2 linked regions of the Phragmitibacter flavus genome follow. The protein of the gene in region 1 interacts with the protein of each later gene in a pairwise test. Links are inferred from orthologs where the notes say so. Each region holds a gene or a part of one and is shown on either strand. Other genes may lie near its edges.

Evidence for each region. The genes of interacting proteins can lie anywhere in the genome.
Region 2: the proteins of groL (region 1) and FEM03_RS16480 interact in binary tests that used the Escherichia coli proteins (3 or more experiments, as listed by UniProt). The link is inferred for Phragmitibacter flavus from one-to-one orthologs.

The regions. Positions count from the first base shown.
Region 1 is NZ_VAUV01000030.1:9,855-18,251, forward strand. What follows is about bases 5,521-8,382. They hold groL (chaperonin GroEL), read right to left. Parts: upstream 7,832-8,382; coding sequence 6,209-7,831; downstream 5,521-6,208. Other genes in these bases: FEM03_RS23755 (GNAT family N-acetyltransferase), read left to right, coding at 5,521-5,733; FEM03_RS23765 (co-chaperone GroES), read right to left, coding at 7,890-8,180; FEM03_RS23770 (hypothetical protein), read right to left, coding at 8,284-8,382. Also shown: FEM03_RS23725 (phosphatidate cytidylyltransferase), read left to right, coding at 1-419; FEM03_RS23730 (1-deoxy-D-xylulose-5-phosphate reductoisomerase), read left to right, coding at 416-1,606; FEM03_RS23735 (hypothetical protein), read right to left, coding at 1,680-2,369; flotillin-like protein FloA, read right to left, coding at 2,435-3,454; FEM03_RS23745 (hypothetical protein), read left to right, coding at 3,605-4,402; FEM03_RS23750 (ABC transporter ATP-binding protein), read left to right, coding at 4,417-5,142; more of FEM03_RS23755, read left to right, coding at 5,146-5,520; more of FEM03_RS23770, read right to left, coding at 8,383-8,397.
Region 2 is NZ_VAUV01000012.1:42,047-47,927, reverse strand. Bases 290-3,038 are described here. They hold FEM03_RS16480 (nucleotide exchange factor GrpE), read right to left. Parts: upstream 2,091-3,038; coding sequence 1,488-2,090; downstream 290-1,487. Other genes in these bases: acs (acetate--CoA ligase), read left to right, coding at 2,394-3,038; FEM03_RS24500 (hypothetical protein), read right to left, coding at 2,184-2,327; dnaJ (molecular chaperone DnaJ), read right to left, coding at 290-1,442. Outside these bases: FEM03_RS16490 (lipid-A-disaccharide synthase N-terminal domain-containing protein), read right to left, coding at 1-248; more of dnaJ, read right to left, coding at 285-289; more of acs, read left to right, coding at 3,039-4,349; FEM03_RS16470 (hypothetical protein), read right to left, coding at 4,485-4,817; FEM03_RS16465 (type IV pilus twitching motility protein PilT), read left to right, coding at 4,959-5,881. UniProt on the Escherichia coli protein: Participates actively in the response to hyperosmotic and heat shock by preventing the aggregation of stress-denatured proteins, in association with DnaK and GrpE. It is the nucleotide exchange factor for DnaK and may function as a thermosensor.

The DNA of each region.
Region 1 (8,397 bases):
CAAACGGGTCGATGCTGGTGTTGACGGTGATCTTGGTGACGAAATTTGGAGACATGGGGGCCTATCTCTTTGGCTCGTGGCTGGGCAAACACAAGATGGTGCCGCACATCAGTCCGGCGAAGACCTGGGAGGGGTTTGGCGGTGCGGTTTTCTCCTCGTGCCTCGGGATGGCGATCATGCTGCTGGTGTTGGAGCCGGGGACTCTGGAGCCCTTCGGAAATTTTGAAGCGATGGCATTGGCACCCTTTATCGCGGTGTTGGGGGTGATGGGCGATCTGGCGGAGTCGGTTTTAAAGCGATGCCATCATATCAAGGATTCAGGGCACAAACTGCCGGGCATTGGCGGCATTCTTGATCTCACCGACAGCCTGTTGTTTACCGTTCCGGTGGTTTATCTTTTTATCATTTTATTCGCATGAGGGGAACGACTGGCGATGGCAATGGGACAGGACCTGCGGTGAGGCGGCGCAAGGTGCTGGTGCTAGGTTCGACGGGGTCGATCGGGCACAGCGCGTTGAAGGTGGCGAAGGATGTGCCTGACCACATGGAGATCGTTGGTCTGGCGGCGCGGTCGAGTGTGGACACTCTTGTGGCCCAAGTGGCGGAAACGGGGGTGAAGCAGGTGGCAGTGACGGATGCGGCGGCGGCGGTGCGGGCTCGTGAACTTCTGCCCAAGGACGTGGAGGTGTTTGCCGGGGACGAGGGGTTGGTGGAGCTGGTGCGTCAGTCGGAGGCCGACATGGTGCTGGTGGCAATTGTGGGGACGGCAGGCTTGCGTCCGACCCTGGAGGCGATTGAAAAAGGGATGGATCTGGCGGTGGCTTCGAAGGAAATTTTGGTGATGGCGGGGGAGGCGGTGATGGGCGCAGCGCGCGAAAAAGGCGTGGCGGTGTTGCCGGTGGACAGTGAGCACAACGCGATTTTCCAGTGTCTGGAAGGGCGATCCTCCAGCGAGGTGCGGCGGCTGATTTTGACGGCGAGTGGGGGTCCGTTTCGTGAAGCACCGGCGGAATCGCTGGCCAGCGTGACGGTGGCGCAGGCGTTGAAACATCCGACCTGGACGATGGGGACCAAGATCACGATTGATTCAGCCACCTTGTTCAACAAGGGGTTGGAAATGATCGAGGCTCGGTGGTTGTTTGATGTGCCGATGAGCCGTGTGGATGTGATTGTGCATCCGCAGAGCATTGTGCACAGCATGGTGGAGTTTGTGGACAGTTCGGTGCTGGCGCAGCTGAGTCACTCGGACATGTGTTTTCCGATTCAGTATGCCGTCACCTGGCCGCAGCGGGTGGTGAATTCGTTGCAGCCGTTGGATTTTGCAAAACTGGCCTCTCTGCATTTTGAAGCGCCGCGGGTGGACGTTTTTCCGGCGTTGCGGTTGGCGCGTGAGGCGGGGGAGGCGGGGGGGACGCTGCCAGCGGTGTTGAATGCGGCGAATGAGGTGGCGGTGGAAGCGTTTTTACAGGGGCGGATCAAGTTCCCGGGGATTTGGGAATTGGTGGAGCGGGTGATGCAGGCGCATGATCAGGTGGCGCATCCCGATTTGGAGACGATTCTCGAAGCGGACCGCTGGGCGCGGGAGAAGGCGGGGGAATGGTCCTGAGAAAGTAGAAGGCTCGTCCCGAGCCTTGGTGTATTTGAAAGGCTCGGGACGAGCCTTCTACTTTGTTACTCATTCAATCCACCGGCCAGGGGGATTTTTGAAGGGCTTTGGGGGCGTCGAGAATTTCCTTCAAGATAAAGGCTTTGCGATAGCCGCCGGTGCTGCGAAGGTATTCGGTGAGGGGGTGGACCCGGGAAGCCTTGGCGTCGTAGGCGACGCCGACAGGGCGGTTATCGTCGAAGCCTTTGTTGGTAGGGGCGGGCTTGGCAGGCTGAAGGGTATAGGCGGTGCGGGCTTCGACTTGAAGAGGGGTGACCGGGGCAGCAGGGACGGATCGTTGGGGCGGGGCGGGGGTGTGAACTTGACGTTGAGGCGGCGTAGGAAGAGGCGGTGGCGGAGGAGCCGGTGCGGACCTGGGGGCCTGCTGCTCTTCCATGGCTTTGCGGAAGGTTTCGATGAGGTCGCCGAGTCCACCGGGTTGAGGCTGTGGAGCGGAAGGCGTGGGACTGGATGGCATCGGCGGGGGCGACGGCCGGTTGGGGGACGACGAAGGGGCGTTGCCGGTGGTTTGCAGCTGGCGGGCACGACGACGGGCCTCGAGTTCTTCGGAACTGGGTGGGGGCTGGCGTTCGCGTTTGGCCTGTTCCTGCTTTTCCTGCCAGAGTTTGTAGACCCACTGGACAAAGCCGATGACAACAAAAACCACGACGAAGATGATCTGCTGGAGATCAAATCCCGATGAGTTGGCGATCAACGTCGGCATGGCTGGTGGAGTGGGGACATTACCTCCTGGCAATCGTTTCGGATTGCCAGCAGGCGTGAGTAAATTTAGTGGCCGGGATTGGCACCAGGGTTTTCACCGGCAATGCTTTCGCGCATGTCGGTGTCGGCGCTGATGTTGCGGTAGCGGGCGTAGTCCATGATGCCAAGGTTGCCGTTGCGGAAGGCTTCGGCGATGGCCATGGGGATTTCGGATTCGGCTTCGACCACTTTGGCGCGCATTTCCTGGGTGCGGGCGGACATTTCCTGTTCGACGGCGACGGCGGCGGCGCGGCGCACCTCGGCGTTGGCCTGGGCGATTTTTTTGTCGGTTTCAGCCTGGTCGGCCTGCAGTTTGGCTCCGACGTTTTCGCCCACGTCGATGTCGGCAATATCAATGGAGATGATTTCAAAAGCGGTGCCGGTGTCGACGCCTTTTTGGAGAACGACCTTGGAGATGCCATCGGGATTTTCGAGGACGTTTTTGTAGCTGAGGGCGGAGCCGATGGAGGTGACGATGCCTTCGCCGACGCGGGCGATGACGGTCTCTTCGGTGGCACCGCCGATGAAGCGGTCGAGGTTGGTGCGGACGGTGACGCGGGCGCGGACGCGGAGGGAGATGCCATCGCGGGCGACGGCGTCGATTTTGCCGCCTTTGCCCATTTCAGCGGAGGGGCAGTCGATGACTTTGGGGTTGATGGAGGTGCGGACGGCTTCGATGACGGTTTTGCTGGTGCCTTTGCAGGCAAGGTCGATGGCGCAGGCGCGGTTGAAGTCGAGGTTCATGCCGGCTTTGGCGGCGGCGATGAGGGCGAGAACGACGTGGGTGACATTGCCACCGGCGAGGTAGTGGGCTTCGAGGAGGTCGGTGCTGATGTTGATGCCTGCCTTGCCTGCGGTGATGCGGGTGTCAACGATCAGGGCGTTGGGGACGCCGCGCAGCCACATGGCGATGAGGGTGGGGATGCTGACGGGGGCGTTGGAGACGCGGGCGCGCAGCCAGAGGTTGAAGAACTTGGCGACGATGAGGAGGAAAATGATCCCGAGAACGACGGCACCGCCGATGAGGATGATGGGTAGGAATTCCATGGTTGTTGAGTGAGTGGGTGAATGTAGTGGGCGAGTAGAAAGCAAGTAAAGCGCAGGGGTTGCGTGAAGGAAAGCAACAAAGAGCAGTAAAATCGGGGACGGGTGAATCGAGGCTTGCGATTTTGGTGATGGCGGGCGTATTTCTTAGGGATGTTGCGTGCGCTGGTTTTAGGTGTTCTGCTTTTTTGGGTGGTGATGACGGCGTTGTTGCTGAGGGTGGTTTATTTTCCCGAAGGTTCGATGTTTGAGAAAGTGCCGCCTTCAATGGTGTTCAAAATGTTTTTGGAGCAGCAGCTGTCGTCCAGCACTTGGGTGCTGTATCGGGGCGAGCAGAAAGTGGGACCGGTGATGATCAGTCAGGTTCCGGTTGGAAGGTCGAGAAACACGGGCCGGGCGGAGGACGATTACATGGTGAAGATTCAGGGAACGATGGAGCCGGGGACTTTTGATCAGGTGGTGGGACGGGTGGTGTGGCGAATGAACATGCTGGTGGAGGGAATGTCTGATCTGCGTTCGGTCAATGGGCAGGTGCGGATCCCGGATGAGGACCGGGTTTTCAGTTTTGAGTGGAAGCCGGGGGATGCGATGCCGAAGTTTGAGTTGAAGCAACAGGGCATGGTGGTGATGGATGACCAACTGGTGGGGCCGATGGTGGCGCAGATGATGGGGAGCAATCAGGCGCGACTTAAGGAAGCTGCGGAGACAAAGGACCAGTGGCTGACGCTGACGGCGCGCGAAGGGTCGATGAATTTTGGCGGTCAGCGTCGGCAGGGTTATGTGGTGGAGGCCATCGCGACGTTGATGGCGCAGTGGAAGGTGAAGGCGTTTTTTACGGAGGTGGGGGAGCTGGCGTTGGTGGACTTGCCGGAAGGATATCGGGTGATGGAGCAGCTCATTCACGGGCTCGCGCCCGAATACCCTGATGAGGAGGAAGAGGAACCGGAATAATTTTTTCGCATTGCATGATTGAGATTGAGGATTTGACGATGGATTACGGAGACTTCCGTGCTTTGGACAGTCTTTCGCTGTCCATTCCACAGGGGGAGTTTTTTGCGTTTTTGGGTCCGAACGGGGCGGGCAAGACGACGGCGATCAAGCTGCTGACTGGGTTGCTGGAGCCGGTAGGCGGGAGGGTGCGGCTGGGGGGATTCGACATTCAGGAGGAACCCTTGAAGGCGAAGGCGCTGATGGCGTATGTGCCGGATGTGGCGGTGTTTTATGAGAAGCTGACGGCGCTGGAGTTCATGCGTTTCATTGCGGACATTTTTGAGATGGACGAGGCGCGGTCAGAGGCTTTGGGCGAGGAGTTGTTTGCGAAATTCCATTTGGCTTCCTGCGCGCATCAGCGGATTGAGAATTTGAGTTTGGGGACGCGGCAGAGGCTGGCGATTGCGACAGCGCTGTTGCATGAGCCGAAGGTTTTTATCATTGATGAGCCGATGGTGGGTCTTGATCCGGTGCATGCGCGGATTGTGAAGAAGGAGTTGAAGCAGCGCAGCCGGGAGGGAATGACGGTGTTGATGAGCACGCATTTGTTGAACGTGGCGGAGGAGCTGGCGGATCGGATCGGGATCTTGCATCATGGCAAGATCATTGCGTTGGGCACGATGGATGAGTTGCGGGCGCAGAATGCGGTGCAGGGTCAGCGTCTTGAGGAGATGTTTTTGGGGATGGTGGGGGAGGGGTGAGCTATGGTGGCAACCGTTTATCTTGCCGATGGAGCCCCGGTGCTGATCCGGCCTTTGGTGGAGGAGGATCGGGAGGCGGTCATGGAGGCGTTTCGGCGCTTGTCACCGGATTCGCGGTATTACCGGTTTTGGAGTCGGAGGGAGGGGGTGTCGGAGCAGTTGTTGCAGCGGTTTTTGAATTCGGAGCCGGGGGTGCATGAGACGTGGCTGGCACAGGATCCGGAGCGATTGGGGGAGCCGGGATATGGCGGTGGTTCTTATTGGCGGAGTGAGGAATGGCCGGAGGCGGCGGAGGTGTCGCTGGTGGTGGCGGATGAGGCTCAGCACCGGGGGATTGGAACACTGCTGCTGGCGTTGGTGTGGGTGAGGGCTTATCAGATGGGGGTGAGGGAGTTTTTTGGGTTTGTGTTGCCGGACAACTATTCGGTGTTGGACTGGTTTCGGGCGTTGGGGGCGACGATGAAGTATGAGGGCGGACAGTATCGTTTTGTGTTGTCGCTGGATCCCGGGCGGTTGAAGGACACGAATTCGGCGAGGAGGCTGGTGGAGTGGGTGGGAGTGTTGATGGAGATGGAGGGTTTGAGGGTTTGAGGGTTTGAGGGTTTGAGGGTTTGAGGGTTTGAGGGTTTGAGGGTTTGAGGGTTTGAGGAGTTTTATTCTTTCTCTTCCTCTTCCTCTTACTCCCCACACTTGAGATCCAGCACACACGGGAATTTACTTTCGTCCTCGTCCTCCTACTCGTCCTCGTCCTCGTCCTCGATAGGGGCGTGTTGCTGGGAGACGAGGGGAGCGGATGAGGAGATGCGCGTTGGGAGATTTGTTGTGGTTTGGACTCGCGGAGAAGAATTGAAGTGAAGTGGTCGAGTAGGAGGACGAGGACGAGCTAAAGTGTGGTGGACCCGCTCGGGTGGGTGTTTGTTTTCTGTGTTGTTGGGAGTTTTGGGTGGGGAGTAGGAGTAGGAGTAGGAGTAAGAGTAAGAGGAGGATTGGATACAAAAAAGCAGGCCGGAGGTTTCCCTCCGGCCTGCTGATATGGGTTTAGCTGTTTTTGCTAAACGATGATGGATTACATGCCCATGCCGCCGTGGTCGTGGGCAGGCTCGCCTTTTTCCTCTTTAGGAATGTCGGAGATCAGACACTCGGTGGTGAGGAGAAGACCGCTGATGGAAGCGGCGTTCTGAAGAGCGCTGCGGGTCACTTTGGTTGGATCAACAACGCCAGCCTTGATCAGGTCAACGTATTCGCCGGTGGCGACGTTGTAACCGATGTTGCCGGATTGCTTTTTGACTTCAGCAACGATGAGCGCGCCTTCGACACCTGCGTTGGCGGCAAGTTGACGGAGAGGAGCTTCGATGGCACGACGGACGATGTCAGCACCCGTGGCTTCGTCGCCTTCGAGTTTGAGGTCGCCAAGAGCAGCTTGTGCACGGATGAGTGCGGTGCCGCCCCCTGGGACGATGCCTTCTTCCACCGCAGCGCGGGTGGCGTGAAGGGCGTCTTCCACGCGAGCTTTTTTCTCTTTCATCTCGGTTTCGGTGGCAGCACCGACGTTGATGACGGCCACACCGCCGGCGAGCTTGGCAAGACGCTCCTGGAGCTTCTCGCGGTCGTAGTCGCTGGTGGTTTCTTCGATTTGACGACGGATTTGGTTCACGCGGCCGGCGATGGCATCGCTGGTGCCTTCGCCTTCGACGATGGTGGTGTTTTCCTTGTCGATGGTGATGCGTTTGGCCTGGCCGAGGTCGGTGAGGTCGATGTTTTCGAGCTTGATGCCGAGGTCTTCGGTGATGCAACGGCCACCGGTGAGGATGGCGATGTCTTCAAGCATGGCTTTGCGGCGGTCGCCGAAGCCAGGGGCTTTGACGGCGCAGATGTTCAAGGTGCCGCGCAGGCGGTTGACCACGAGGGTCGCAAGCGCTTCGCCTTCGACGTCTTCAGCGATGATGAGAAGAGGCTTGCCGGTGCGGGCCACTTTCTCAAGGAGAGGAAGGAGGTCTTTGAGGCTGCTGATCTTCTTCTCGAAGATGAGGATGTAGGCGCTTTCGAGGTTCACTTCCATGGTCTCCGCGTTGGTCACGAAGTAAGGGGAGAGGTAACCTTTGTCGAACTGCATGCCTTCAACCACTTCGAGGGTGGTTTCGATGCTTTTGGCTTCTTCAACGGTGATGGTGCCGTCTTTGCCGACTTTGTCCATGGCGTCAGCGATGATGTTGCCGATTTCGCTGTCCCAGTTGGCGGAGACGGTGGCGACCTGGGCGATTTCCGTGGCGTTGGTCACCGGGTTGCTGATTTCTTTCAGCTTGGCGACGATCGCTTCGGTGGCTTTCAAGATGCCGCGCTGAAGGGAGGTTGGGTTGGCACCGGCGGTGACGTTGCGAAGGCCTTCGGAGTAGATGGCTTCAGCAAGAACGGTGGCGGTGGTGGTGCCGTCGCCGGCCACGTCGCTGGTTTTGCTGGAGACTTCTTTCACGAGCTGGGCGCCCATGTTTTCATAAGGATCGGAAAGTTCGATCTCTTTGGCAACGGTCACACCATCTTTGGTGATCGTTGGGCTGCCGAATTTTTTCTCAAGGATCACGTTGCGACCGGAAGGTCCCAGCGTGGCTTTGACCGCACGGGCGATCTTTTGGACGCCGCGCAGGAGGGACTGGCGGGCTGCTTCGTCGAAGTGGAGTTGTTTAGCCATAATATGATTAACTTAACGGTTTAGTGGTTCGTTCTTGGGTTCAATTCAAAGTGGAATGGAATCAGGCAACGATGCCGAGAACGTCGGATTCGTTGATGATGAGGACGTCGTCCCCGTTGAGTTTGACTTCGGTGCCGCCGTATTTGGAGATGAGGACTTTGTCGCCGACTGCAACGGTAAAGACCACGTCTTTGCCTTCGTCGTCTTTGCCGGTGCCAAGGGAGATAACTTCAGCCTCTTGGGGTTTCTCTTTGGCATTGTCAGGGAGGAAGATGCCGCCTGCGGTTTTTTCTTCGCTGGCGACGCGCTTCACGAGAATGCGACGGCCGAGTGGTGTGATTTTCGTAGCCATGGTTGGTATGCTCTTTGCTATTTCGGGTTACGTGTTGTGTTTTGGTTTGGTTCACCCAGCCCGTCCGTGCCACGTGTGTGGCACGGATTGGTTGGGGTGAAAATTATTCGTGAGCCAACAAAGCCTCAAGTTGAGTTTCGTCTAAAAGCTCTTGCCATCCTTCAGGCCAAGCGGAAGACGGTTTTGCTGTCGCTGTATAAATCCTATACTTTGGGGA
Region 2 (5,881 bases), on another replicon or contig:
TCGATGTGCAGGAAATACAGCAAATTCAGCACGCTTCCCCAAAAGCTCAAATGCCAGAAATACCAGGGGATCACCAACTTCTTCTCCTTCTCGCTCTGCAGCCACTGAAGCACAAACCGGCTTCCAAAAATCGCCGCACCGAGAAATCCCGTCGCGGTCCACAGGGCCGAATCCGCATACAACCATCCCCCCAGCACCGGCTCCAAAAACCTTTGCAAAAATCCACCGGTGGTCGCCGCGTCAGCCATAATCGAATCGTCAATTTAACCAGGAACCTATCAAACTCAGACGAAAAACCGCTTCGCCTTGTCGAGAAAGCTCTCATGCATCGGCGAATGATTTTCGCCCAGCACCTTCGCAAAATCCGACAGCTTGTCTTTCTGTTCCTGCGTCATTTTCGTTGGAACGGCGATCTTGACATGCACATACAGATCGCCTTTGCGATCCGCATTGAGGTGCTTCACCCCCTGGTTCTTCAATCGGAACGTCGCCCCGTTTTGAGTCCCCGCCGGAATCTTCACATTCGCCTTGCCCTGCAACGTCGGCACCGACAACTCACCGCCCAACGCCGCAATCGGATAGGACAACGGCACCGCACAATGCAGATCATGCCCGTCACGCTCAAACACATCATGCGCCTTGATCTGCACCACGACATAAAGGTCACCATTCGGACCGCCTCTCACGCCTGCTTCGCCATCCCCGGTGAACCGCACGCGTGATCCCTCATCAATCCCCGCAGGAATTTTGATGGTGATCTTCGTCCGCTCCTTCATCCGACCACTGCCTGCGCAATCGCCACACGGATCCGAAATCATCTGCCCCGTGCCCATGCACTCCGGACACGTTTGCTGAACCTGAAAAAATCCACGCGAACTCACCACCTGACCCACGCCGCCGCAAGTCCGGCACTGCTTTGTGCCACTGCCACTTTTCGAACCACTGCCGCTGCACTTTTTGCAACCCACCAGCCGTTCGTATTCCAACTCGCGTTCCATCCCCCTCGCCGCCTCTTCCAGCGAAATCTCCAATCCGTAACGCAAATCCCCACCACGCTGCGGACCATCCGAACGCCGGCTGCGCCGACCACCGCCACCACCAAAAAACGTCTCGAAAATATCGCCCGCCCCACCAGCACCTCCCGCACCGCCAAACACTTCGCGGAAAATATCAAACGGATCATGTCCGCCCGGCGAACCACCACCCGCTCCACCAGCAAAGGCCGCATGACCATACCGGTCAAACGCCGCGCGCTTCTGCTCATCGCTCAGCACATCATACGCCTCGCTCAACTCCTTAAACTTGTCCTCTGCCGTCGCATCCCCAGGATTTTTGTCTGGATGATACTGCACCGCCAGCTTGCGGTAAGCCTTTTTGATCTCTTCCTGCGTCGCCGTTTTGCTGACGCCGAGAACTTCGTAATAATCGCGCTTGGTGGCCATGTGTTACAACAAATCTACCCTGGTAAAATCACTCCAACTTAAACCTTACTCCGCTTTCGCCGGCCCACTCGAAACCACCACATTGGCGGGACGCAACAAACGCTCCTTCAACTTGAACCCGCGACGCAACACCCGCAGAACCCCACCATCCGCCACTTCCTCACTCGCCTCCTGGCTCACCGCTTCGTGCATGTTCGGATCAAAAACCCCGCCCACCTCAGGGCTCACATCTTCCACCGCCTGCTCCTTCAAAAAGTCCGCCAGCTGACGCTTCACCATGTTCAGCCCAAGGAAAATCATGCTCTTCTCATTTTCCACACGTGCAGCCTCAAGGCCCATTTCAAAATTGTCCATGATCGGCAACAACGAACGCAACAAGTCCGCATTCCCATAAGCCCGCGACTCCTGCATCTCCCGCGCCGAACGCTTGCGATAGTTGTCCAGCTCCGCCGCATTGCGCAACGCCAGATCCTTCCACTTCGCCACCTCCGCCTCCAGTTCGGCCATCGGATCGCGCGCTTGCTCCTGCTCCTGCATCACCTCGCCCTCTTGCGCCTGTTCGGCTCCAGCAATCGGTGACTGCTCGTCGCTCACCACGGCTTCAATCTCTTTTTCAACAATCGGTTCTACGGTCTCTGGCTGGCTCATGATAAATCGGTAAATGGAAGAAAAAAATTTCAGGGGACCGGCACTATGCACCCAATCCCCAAACAGGCAACCCCCGGTTGATCCCCTTCCCCATTACGTCTCCCAAAACCCCTCCAGCCGATCAAACCCCTCCACCATCCACATCCGTCGATAAACTTCCCCATCCGCCACGTTTGCAATATTCGCCAATATTCCCCCACCTTCGCTATTGACGCAGCCCCCGACTTTTCCCATCATCACCCTCCTGCCAAAAAGAAGATCAGATATCCGATTAGACCGACATCTCCCTGCCCTATTTCACCCATGAGCTCCGACTTCAAATCCATCCTGACTGAGAACCGCCTGTTCGAACCCTCCGCCGAATTCAAAAGCAAGGCCCGCATCAGCAGCATGGAAGACTACCAGCGTCTGCACGCCGAATCCCTCAACGACCCCGACACCTTCTGGACCCGCGAAGCCTCCGAGCTCACCTGGCAGCAACCCTGGACCAAAGTCCTCGACTGGCAGCCTCCCTTCGCCAAATGGTTCGTCGACGCCAAACTCAACGTCAGCGAAAACTGTGTCGACCGCCACGTCGCCGCCGGCAAAGGCGACAAACCCGCCATCCTCTGGGAAGGCGAACCCGGCGACACCCGCACCATCTCCTACGCCGAATTGCAAACCGAAGTCGCCACCTTCGCCGCCGTCCTCCTCAACCATGGCATCAAAGCCGGCGACCGCGTCATCATCTACATGCCCATGGTGCCCGAGGCCGCCATCGCCATGCTCGCCACCGCCCGAATCGGCGCCGTCCACAGCGTCATCTTCGGCGGCTTCAGCTCCGAATCCATCAAGGACCGTCTCCTCGACTCCGGTGCCACCGCCGTCATCACTGCCGATGGCGGCTACCGACGAGGCAAAGTCGTCCCCCTCAAGGACAACGTCGACACCGCCCTCAAAAACGCCCCTCACGTCACCACCGTCATCGTCCTCAAACGCACCGGACAGAACATCGCCATGCAGGAAGGTCGCGACGCCTGGTGGCACGACGAAACCGCCAAAGTCACCGAAGGCGCCCCTGCCAACGGCTTTGACTCCGAGCATCCCCTTTTCATCCTCTACACCTCCGGCTCCACCGGCAAACCCAAAGGCATCCTCCACACCTCCGGCGGTTACCTCACCGGCACCTACGTCTCCAGCAAATACATCTTCGACCTGCGCGAAGACGACGTCTACTGGTGCACCGCCGACGTCGGCTGGATCACCGGCCACTCCTACATCGTCTTTGGTCCTCTCTCCAACGGTGCCACCATCCTCATGTATGAAGGAGCCCCCGACACCCCGCATCAGGGCCGCTTTTGGGAAATCGTCGAAAAATACAAGGTCAGCATCCTCTACACCGCCCCCACCGCCATCCGCGCGTTCATCAAATGGGGCGATGACCACGTCGACAAATTCGACCTCTCCAGCCTCCGCCTCCTCGGCTCCGTCGGCGAACCCATCAACCCCGAAGCATGGATGTGGTATCACCACAAAATCGGCGGTGGCCGCTGTCCGATCGTCGACACTTGGTGGCAGACCGAAACCGGCTCCATATTGATCACCCCGCTCCCCGGCGTCACCCCCACCAAACCCGGCACCGCCACCCTCCCCTTCTTCGGCGTCGACGCCGCCATCCTCGATGAAGACGGCAAAGAAGTCGGACCCAACGAAGGCGGGAAACTCGTCATCCGCAAACCCTGGCCCTCCATGCTGCGCACCCTTTACGGCGACAATGATCGCTACAAGGAAGTCTACTGGAGCACCTACGAAAACATCTACCTCGCCGGCGACAGCGCCCGCCGCGACGACGACGGTTATTTCTGGATCATGGGCCGCATTGATGACGTGCTCAACGTCTCCGGTCACCGCCTCGGCACCGCCGAAGTCGAATCTGCCCTCGTCTCCCACGAATCCGTCGCCGAAGCCGCCGTTGTTGGCCGTCCCGACGAACTCAAAGGCCAGGCCGTTGTCGCCTTCGTCACCGTCAAAGGCGGAGTCGACCCCACCCCCGAACTCGCCGCCGCATTGAAAAAACACGTCGCCAATGTCATCGGTGCCATCGCCCGACCCGACGACATCCGCTTCGCCGCGGGTCTCCCCAAAACCCGTTCCGGCAAAATCATGCGCCGACTCCTCAAAGAAATCTGTGCTGGTGGCGTGATCAAAGGCGACACCACCACCCTCGAAGACCTCAACGTCATCGCCTCCCTCCAGGCCTCCGGCAAAGACGAAGACTAAGTCGAACTTCAATCATCATCGTCGTGACACAGGCTTGCAGCCTGTGGGTCGGACAGGCATTTTGCCTGTCCTTCTTTTTGCCTGGTCACTCACTGGAAGTTGATTTCCAGCATCCTTATTTCCCACGCCCCCCCCTTAGCTGTCCATCCGAGCGTTGTTGGGGATCCCCAACCTCACCGGCACCGAAGGCGGTGTCTGCCAATGGTGATCAAACCACCGCTCCCTTGTGTCATTGTAGTCGCTTTCTACCGGAATCCCGAAGTCGACCTTCAATGGATCCGTCATCAACACCTCAGGCTCTTCTGATCCAAACCACGACCAATAGTCCTCATTGAGCTGCTCAAGAGTCACCACTTCCGAACCTGAACTCACCTCCTTTCCCCCCAACTGCCGGTCTCGAAGAACCTCGACCACCAAAACCAGATTCGTCACCAGCGAAACAACCAGCGCCAACTTCAAAGCCTTCATCGCGAAACTTCTCACCGGATGACCGTGCCGTCAAACTCTCCGACTGTCCTGCCGACCTCCATCCAAATCCCACCCCCCAAACAAAAAGCCTGTTCCTCCAAAACAAATCCTGGTTATCCTGCTTTAATAGCGCCGCCCATCATGTCTTCCCCTTCCATCGACTCCCTTCTCGAAGCCGCCGAACAACACCAAGCCAGCGATGTGTTCCTTCAGGAAGGCGAGATCCCACGCATGAAGATCAACGAGCAGATCATGGTCTTCGACACCGAACCCATGTCCCTCGGACAGCTCACCGCCCTCTGGCAATCCTGCGGAGCCGATCCCCGCACCGACATGGACCGCGACTCCGGCCTCCTCTCCCATCAGCACGTCCGCTTCCGGGTCAACCTTCACCGCACCATGGGCCGACTCGCCGCCGTCCTACGTCGCATCAAAACCGAAGTCCCCACGCTCGACACCCTCGGCGTCCCCGAAGCCTTGCTCGCCAAATGGGCCGAACGCGGCTTCGGCCTCATCCTCGTCACCGGCCCCACCGGCTCTGGCAAAAGCACCACCCTCGCCGCCCTGCTTCAATGGATGAACCAAAACCTCGCCCGCCACATCGTCACCATCGAAGACCCCGTCGAATACATCTTCCTCAATCAGCAATCCCACTTCACCCAACGAGAAGTCGGACGCGACACCTCCACCTTCGCCCATGGCCTGCGCTCCGCCATGCGCCAGGCCCCCGATGTCATTCTCGTCGGCGAAATCCGCGATTTCGAAACCGCCCTCACCGCTCTGCAAGCCGCCGAAACCGGCCACCTCGTGCTCGCCACCCTCCACTCCGAACGCGTCTCCGACACCATCGACCGCTACTACAACCTCTTCACCAAAGACCAGCTCGGCTACGGCGCCAACCTCCTCGCCGACCACCTCATCGGCATCCTCTGCCAAAAACTTGTCCGCAGCACCTCCGGCGGCCTTCATCTCCTTGTTGAACACCTGCAAAACGGCGGTGCCACGCGCGACTGGATCCGCCGACGTGAAGGCGGCAACCTGCAGGAACACCTCAGCCGCGGCAC